DNA from 3 places in the Streptomyces sp. SAS_281 genome. Region 2 is predicted to be linked to each of the others. Evidence: riboswitches for the same ligand, from Rfam matches in the RefSeq annotation. Region 2 holds a riboswitch; each other region holds the start of a gene.
The links. Region 2 has a riboswitch for cobalamin ahead of ACN6LM_RS11360 (cobalamin biosynthesis protein). Riboswitches for the same ligand answer to the same signal wherever they lie in the genome.
Positions count from the first base shown of each region.

Region 1: linked by a shared signal. The riboswitch ahead of ACN6LM_RS11220 (ribonucleoside-diphosphate reductase subunit alpha) and the one ahead of ACN6LM_RS11360 (cobalamin biosynthesis protein) in region 2 are both predicted to bind cobalamin.
Region 3: linked by a shared signal. The riboswitch ahead of ACN6LM_RS25410 (ABC transporter substrate-binding protein) and the one ahead of ACN6LM_RS11360 (cobalamin biosynthesis protein) in region 2 are both predicted to bind cobalamin.

Region 1 is NZ_JBMNDO010000022.1:65,804-68,060, forward strand. Features, by position in the region: gene ACN6LM_RS11220 (ribonucleoside-diphosphate reductase subunit alpha) at 1-1,080, opposite strand, end outside; cobalamin riboswitch at 1,224-1,348, opposite strand; gene mctP (monocarboxylate uptake permease MctP) at 1,414-2,257, opposite strand, start outside.
Region 2 is NZ_JBMNDO010000023.1:10,540-12,796, reverse strand. Features, by position in the region: gene ACN6LM_RS11360 (cobalamin biosynthesis protein) at 1-855, opposite strand, end outside; cobalamin riboswitch at 979-1,105, opposite strand; gene ACN6LM_RS11355 (hypothetical protein) at 1,253-1,486, opposite strand; gene ACN6LM_RS11350 (inorganic phosphate transporter) at 1,519-2,257, opposite strand, start outside.
Region 3 is NZ_JBMNDO010000076.1:26,173-28,429, reverse strand. Features, by position in the region: gene ACN6LM_RS25410 (ABC transporter substrate-binding protein) at 1-1,015, opposite strand, end outside; cobalamin riboswitch at 1,092-1,248, opposite strand; gene ACN6LM_RS25405 (beta-ketoacyl-[acyl-carrier-protein] synthase family protein) at 1,302-2,257, opposite strand, start outside.

The sequences.
Region 1 (2,257 bases), on a different contig from region 2:
CAGCGACCAGGCGGTGTCCGCGTCGACGCGGCGCATGAACTCGTCCGGAATCCAGTGCGCCAGGTTGAGGTTGTGCGTGCGCCGCTGGTCCTCGCCCGTGTTGTCGCGGAGCTCCAGGAACTCCTCGATGTCCGCGTGCCAGGTCTCCAGGTAGACGGCGGCGGCGCCCTTGCGCCGGCCGCCCTGGTTCACCGCGGCGACGGAGGCGTCGAGCGTCTTGAGGAACGGCACGATGCCGTTGGAGTGCCCGTTGGTGCCCCGGATCAGGGAGCCCCGGGCGCGGACGCGGGAGTACGAGAGGCCGATGCCGCCCGCGTGCTTCGACAGGCGGGCCACCTGGTGGTAGCGGTCGTAGATCGAGTCCAGCTCGTCCAGCGGCGAGTCGAGCAGGTAGCAGGACGACATCTGCGGGTGGCGGGTGCCGGAGTTGAAGAGGGTCGGCGAGGACGGCAGGTAGTCCAGCCGGCTCATCAGCCCGTACAGCGCGGCGACCTCGTCCAGTGCCCGCCCCGAGGTGTCCTCGGCGAGACCGGCGGCGACCCGGAGCATGAAGTGCTGGGGGGTCTCGATGACCTGGCGGGTGATCGGGTGGCGCAGCAGGTAGCGGCTGTGCAGGGTGCGCAGCCCGAAGTAGCCGAAGCGGTCGTCGGCCCCCTCCGCGAGGGACCGCTCGACCAGGGCGTCCAGCGCCGCCGCGTGCAGCGTCACGAACTCGGCGGTCCGGTCCGCGATCAGGCCCTCGCGGTGGCCCACGGCGACGGACGCGGCGAACGAGGTGGCGCCCTGGCCCGCGGCCTCGTCCGCGATGGACCGGGTGAGCAGCCGGGCGGCGAGGCGGGAGTAGGCGGGGTCCTCGGAGATGAGGCCCGCCGCGGCCTCGGTGGCCAGTGAGCGCAGTTCCGCCTCGTCCGACCGGGCGTTGCGGCCGCGCAGGGCGGCGGCGGCGACGCGTCCGGGGTCGGTGTCGGGCAGATCGGCGGTGAGGCCGGTCAGGGTCCGCAGCAGTGCGGTGCCCGGTCCGTCGCTCGCGGTCCCCGTTGATGCGGCCGCTGAAGCCGGATCGGCTGGCGCGATGGTCACGTGGTGCTCTCCCTCGCTCGGCTCTGGGCCGGCGGGGAGCACGGGGGCAGCCGGGCAGGAGGGGGCCCGGGCGGGGCGGCACTCCGTGCGGCGTCCACCGGCCCATCCCACGAGGCCCGGACGTCTGGGCATCCGGTTCGGTCGAACCGGATGCGCTGTCGGCAGGTCCTCGGACTCCACGGATGCGCGGAAGCGCACCGAATACACCGTTGCGGGACAGTTCCGGATTCACACCGGATTCCCCTGCGGCGACAGCGAGCATGAGCATACATGTGGGGGCCGCCCTGCCGGACGGCCCCCACATGTTGTGTCGCGTGGTGTAAAGGTGTGCGGTCAGTGACCGCCCGGCGCCCCCGCCGTGGCCGGCGGCAGCTTCTCCTGGACGCCCGGGTCGCCCGCGTCCGCGGTGTAGTCGCCCGGGGAGGTCTCGTCGATCCCGACGGGCGCCTTCACGGCGTTCAGGACGAAGGTGAGGACGACGACGACCACGACGTTCAGCACGAACGCGGTGAGGCCGATGTAACCGATCTCGCCGAGGCCCGGGATCTCCTTGGAGGACCCGCCGAAGTGCTTCTGCGTCGGGCTGGCGACCCCGTACGCGGCAGCCGTCCCGTAGATCATGCCGACCGCCCAGCCGGCGAGCAGCGCCCAGCGGTGGAACCACCGGGTGAACAGGCCGCCCACCAGCGCCGGCATCGTCTGGAGGATCCAGATCCCGCCCAGCAGCTGGAAGTTGATCGCGACGGTCTTGTCCATGGTGAGGACGAAGGCCAGTGCGCCGACCTTGACCAGCAGCGAGACCAGCTTGGAGACCTTGGTCTCCTGCTCGGGCGTCGCGTCCGGCTTCAGGAAGTCCTTGTAGATGTTGCGCGTGAACAGGTTCGCCGCGGCGATCGACATGATCGCGGCCGGCACCAGCGCGCCGATGCCGATCGCGGCGAACGCCACCCCCGCGAACCAGTCGGGGAACATGTTCTCGAACAGCTGCGGGATGGCGAGCTGGCCGTTGTCCACCTTGACGCCGGCGGCGATCGCCATGAAGCCGAGCAGCGCGAGCAGGCCCAGCATCAGCGAGTACAGCGGAAGGATCGTGGTGTTGCGGCGGATCACCTCACGGCTGCGGCTGGAGAGCGTCGCCGTGATCGAGTGCGGGTACATGAACAGCGCCAGCGCGGAC
Region 2 (2,257 bases):
CTCGATGTCCCCGGTCTCCACGGCACGGCCCGCCTCCCCGTTGAGTACGGGCCGGTGCTCGACGCGCCCCCCGTACGCGAGGGTCCCGCCCAGCCGTACGCCGAGCGCCCCGGCGAACGCGGCCTCCACGGGCCCCGCGTTGGGGCTCGGGTGCTTCGCGGCGTCGGCCCGCCAGGCCCGCACCGCCTCCCGGGGGCGGCCGCCGGAGGCCACGGCGAGCAGGGCGGTGAGCCGGGCGCCGGGCCAGCCCGCGAGGTCGTCCAGCCGGGCGGATGCCCAGCCGTACCGCAGGTAGCGGGGCGACTTGTGGCCGACCATCGCGTCGAGCGTGTTGGCGGCGCGGAAGCCGACGAGCCCGGGGACACCGGCGAGGGCGCCCCAGACGAGGGCGCCGACCACGGCGTCCGAGGTGTTCTCGGCGACGGACTCCACGACGGCGCGCGCGATCCCGGGGCCGTCCAGCGCCTGCGGGTCGCGCCCGCACAGGTGCGGCAGCCGCTCCCGGGCCGCGTCGATGTCGCCCGCGGCGAGCGCCCCGCCGATGGTCCGGGCCTCCCGCCCCAGCGACGTACCGCCGACGACGGACCAGGTGGCGGCGGCGGTCAGGGCCACGGAGGCGACGGGGCGGCGGCGCAGGGCGCGGGCGGCGAGCGCGGCGCTCCCGGCGGCGCCCCCGGCGCAGACCAGGGTGTGCAGGGCGCCCCGGCCGCGATGGTCGCGCCAGAGCCGGTCCTCGACGGCCGCGGCGGCCCGCCCGAAGGCGGCGACCGGGTGCCCCCTGCGGGGGTCACCGAGCAGCAGGTCGGCGATCAGGCCGGCGGTGGCGCCGTACGCGTAGATGCGATCGGCACGCACGGTTCAGCCGACCGCACCCGAGGCTGCCGACAGGGGGCGTGGGGAGAAGGTCGCACGGCAGCCGGGCATGGCGATATGTCCTCACTCAGGGTCCGCGCCCTGGTTCGACGTGACGGCGACGAGAGTCTCCTGGCTTCCGGATCGGCGGGTTCCCCGGTCTTCCAGCCCGCTCGCGCGGGCCGTGACGTGCGGTGGGGGACCGCTCCCCGGTGACAGTGGCGGGACCGCGCCGGATTCGCACCGGCTTCCTCTGCTGTCGCCGTAATGGCTCCGGCAGTCCACCACGCCCCGCGAACGCCCGTCAACTCACTGTTGACCTGCGGCGGCACGGTGTGGGCGGACGCACACCGGGCCGGACGCGCACGAGGTGCGTCCGGCCCGGGGGAGGGGCGGTGCGTCAGGCGACGATCAGATAGATGCCGTACGCGACCGCCGCCGCGCACAGCCCGAAGCAGACGTACGCACCGGCGCGCGCCAGCAGGAGCGACGAGCCCGCCGGACCGCCCCCGGCGGCCGGCTCCGGCTGCTTGGAGAGGCCGACGATGCCGAGCGTGAAGAGGCCCACCAGGGCGACGGTGGCGACGAGGGAGACGCCGAAGACGGTGCCCAGAGCTGCCCAGTCGATGTTCATACGGGGTGTCCTTAGCGGAGTACCGGGGTCTGTCAGACCGTGGCGGGTCGGGCCGGATCGGCGGCGACGGGACCGGCGGGCGCCGGAATGGTGGCGGCGAGGTCGTGCGCCTGGGCCGCGGTGGGCGGCGGGCTCACGGCCGCGATGGCCTGGGTGACGACACCCGCGGGCTCGGCCGGGGCCGCGTCCGCGGTGCCGGGCGCGACATCGCCGTGGCCGACGGGCTTGCGGCGCGAGAGCACCCAGATCGCCCCGGATCCGGCGATCAGGAGGACCGCGACCACCACGACGCCCCAGGTGCCCTGCTTCGTCAGGAACTCGGCACCCGCGCCGACCAGACCCGCGGCCGGCAGGGTCAGGCCCCAGGCGACGAACATCCGGGTGGCGGTGGACCAGCGGACCACACCCCCGGCACGGCCGAGGCCCGCGCCCATCACGGCCCCGGAGCAGGACTGCGTGGTGGAGAGGGAGAAGCCGAGGTGCGAGGAGGCCAGGATGACGGTGGCCGCGCTGGTCTGGGCGGCGAAGCCCTGCGGGGGCTTCAGCTCGGTCAGGCCGCTGCCCATGGTGCGGATGATGCGCCAGCCGCCGAGGTACGTGCCGAGCGCGATGGCCAGGCCGGCGCTGACGATGACCCAGACCGGCGGGTTGGAGCCGGGGGAGAGGACGCCGCCGGTGACCAGGGCGAGGGTGATGATGCCCATCGTCTTCTGCGCGTCGTTGGTGCCGTGCGCGAGCGAGACGAGCCCGGCCGAGGCGATCTGCCCCGCC
Region 3 (2,257 bases), on a different contig from region 2:
GCCCGGCGGCCACCAGCTCCACGCCCTCGACCGTGCGGATGGTCGGGTTCATGGCCTGGCCGCTGAGCAGGACGTAGCGCTTGTGGCGTACGGCGTCCATGTTCTTCGTGACGGGGTTGGACTCCAGGAAGGCGATCTTCCCGGCGGCGCTCTCGGCGGTCTGCGACTTGCGGGTGAGGTCGCCGATGACCAGCAGGTCCGGGTTGCGGTCGGCGACGGTCTCCCAGTTGATCTGGGGCCATTCGTCGTGCGTGTCGTCGAAGACGTTCTTCAGGCCCAGTTCCCGGGTGATGATGCCCGGCGCCCCGCAGCAGCCCGCCAGGTAGGGGGACTCGGAGTTGGCGAACCAGTACAGGACGGAGGTGCCGGAGCCGTCGACGCCGCCGGCGGCCGCGCGGATCCGGGCGCGGAGCCGTGCGACCAGCTTCTCGCCGCGCTCGGGCACGCCGAACACCCGGGCCAGGTCGCGTACTTCGTCGTAGACGCTGTTCATGGTGAGGGCGCCGGTGCGGACGCCGTCGCCGTCCCTGGTGTTGTCCTTGGCCGTGCAGTCGGCGGGCGAGACGTAGGTGGGGACGCCCAGTTCCTCGAACTGTTCGCGCGGGGCGACGCCGCCCTTGGCGAGGGTCGACTCGAAGTCGGCGGCGACGAAGTCGGGCTCCTGGTCGAGGACCTTCTCGGAGGAGGGCCGGTTGTCGGCGATCCGCTTCACGCCCGCGTTGGCCTTCTCCAGGCCCTTCATCACCGGGTCGGTCCAGGTGGCGGTGGCGGCCATCCGGTCCTGGAGGCCGAGCGAGAGCAGGATCTCCGTGGTGCCCTGGTCGACGGAGACCGCGCGGCGGGGTGCGGCGTCCACGGTGACGGTGCGTCCGCAGTTCCTGAGCGTGACCGGATAGCCGTCCGCCGCGCCGGACGCGTCGGCCTTACCGGCGGGGGACCCCCCGCAGGCCGTCAGCAGCAGGAGCGCGGCGGCGAGCAGGGCGGCGGAACGGGCGGGGCCGGATATCGGCGGCACGGGGTACCTCGGCGTCTCTGGGCCCATGCGCGGGGCCCGCTGTACGGAACCCGCCGCCCGGTCCCGGACGGCGGTCGCCAGCAGGTCTTCGGACTCGGGTTCGCTCGGACAGGACGCCTTCCCGGGAGACGGTGGTCTCCCAGTGGCCGTGGCCCCGCCCGTCCCCCTCACCGCTGCGCGTCAGCTCCGGATTCGCACCGGATTCCCTGACTCCCACGTGGAGTTCGACTGGCTCCGGGGACGCTACCACGGGCGTCCCGCGCGGTTCGGCGCCGCCCCCGGGGACTCATGGGCGCTGCAGGGCCACCACCGCGTTGTGCCCGCCGAAGCCGAAGGAGTGGCTGACGGCCCGGTGGACGGGCCGCACCAGCGGCACCTTCGTGACGCAGTCGATGTCGAACCCGGGCGCGGGGGCGTCCAGGTTCGCGACCGGCGGGACGACCCCGCGCTGGAGAGTGAGGATCGTCAGCCCCGCCTCGATCGCCCCGGCCGCGCCCATGCAGTGCCCGAGCACACCCTTGGGGGCGGTGACGGGTGGCCGGTGCGGGTACACCCGGCTGATCAGCGCGGCCTCGGCGGCGTCGTTGCGTACGGTCGCGGTGCCGTGCGCGTTGACGTGCTCCACCTCGTCGGCCCGCCAGCCCGCGTTCCGCAGTGCGGCCTCGACGGCGGCCCGGGCGACCCGCCCGTCGGGGTGCGGGCTGGTCGGGTGGTGGGCGTCCGTGGTGGCGCCGGTGCCGGCGAGCAGGGCCCGGGGTTCGGCGCCCCTGGCCTCCGCGTCGGCGGCGCGTTCCAGCACCATGACGGCGGCGCCCTCGCCCATGACGAGTCCGGCGCGGTCGGCGGCGAAGGGCCGGCTGAGCCGGGACAGGTCGCCGTCCGCACGGGCGGCGGCCCCGGACCGGGCGAAGCCGGTCATGGCGATCGGGAAGACGGTCGACTCGGTCGCCCCCGCGACGGCCACGTCGCACTGCCCGGTCACCAGCAGGTCGCGGGCGACGGACAGCGCGGTGACGCCCGACGAGCAGGCGGTGCAGGGGGCCATGCTGGGGCCGGTGGCCCGCATCTCGATCGCGATCTCGGCGGCGGGCATGTTGGGGATGGTCAGCAGGACCCCGGCCGGCGAGGTCGCCTCCGGCCCCCTGCGCTCGAGGACCAGCGCCTGGTCGGTGAGGTGCGCGGAACCGCCGCTGCTGGTGCCGACGACGACCGCGACCCGGCTGCCGTCCCAGCCGGCCGGGT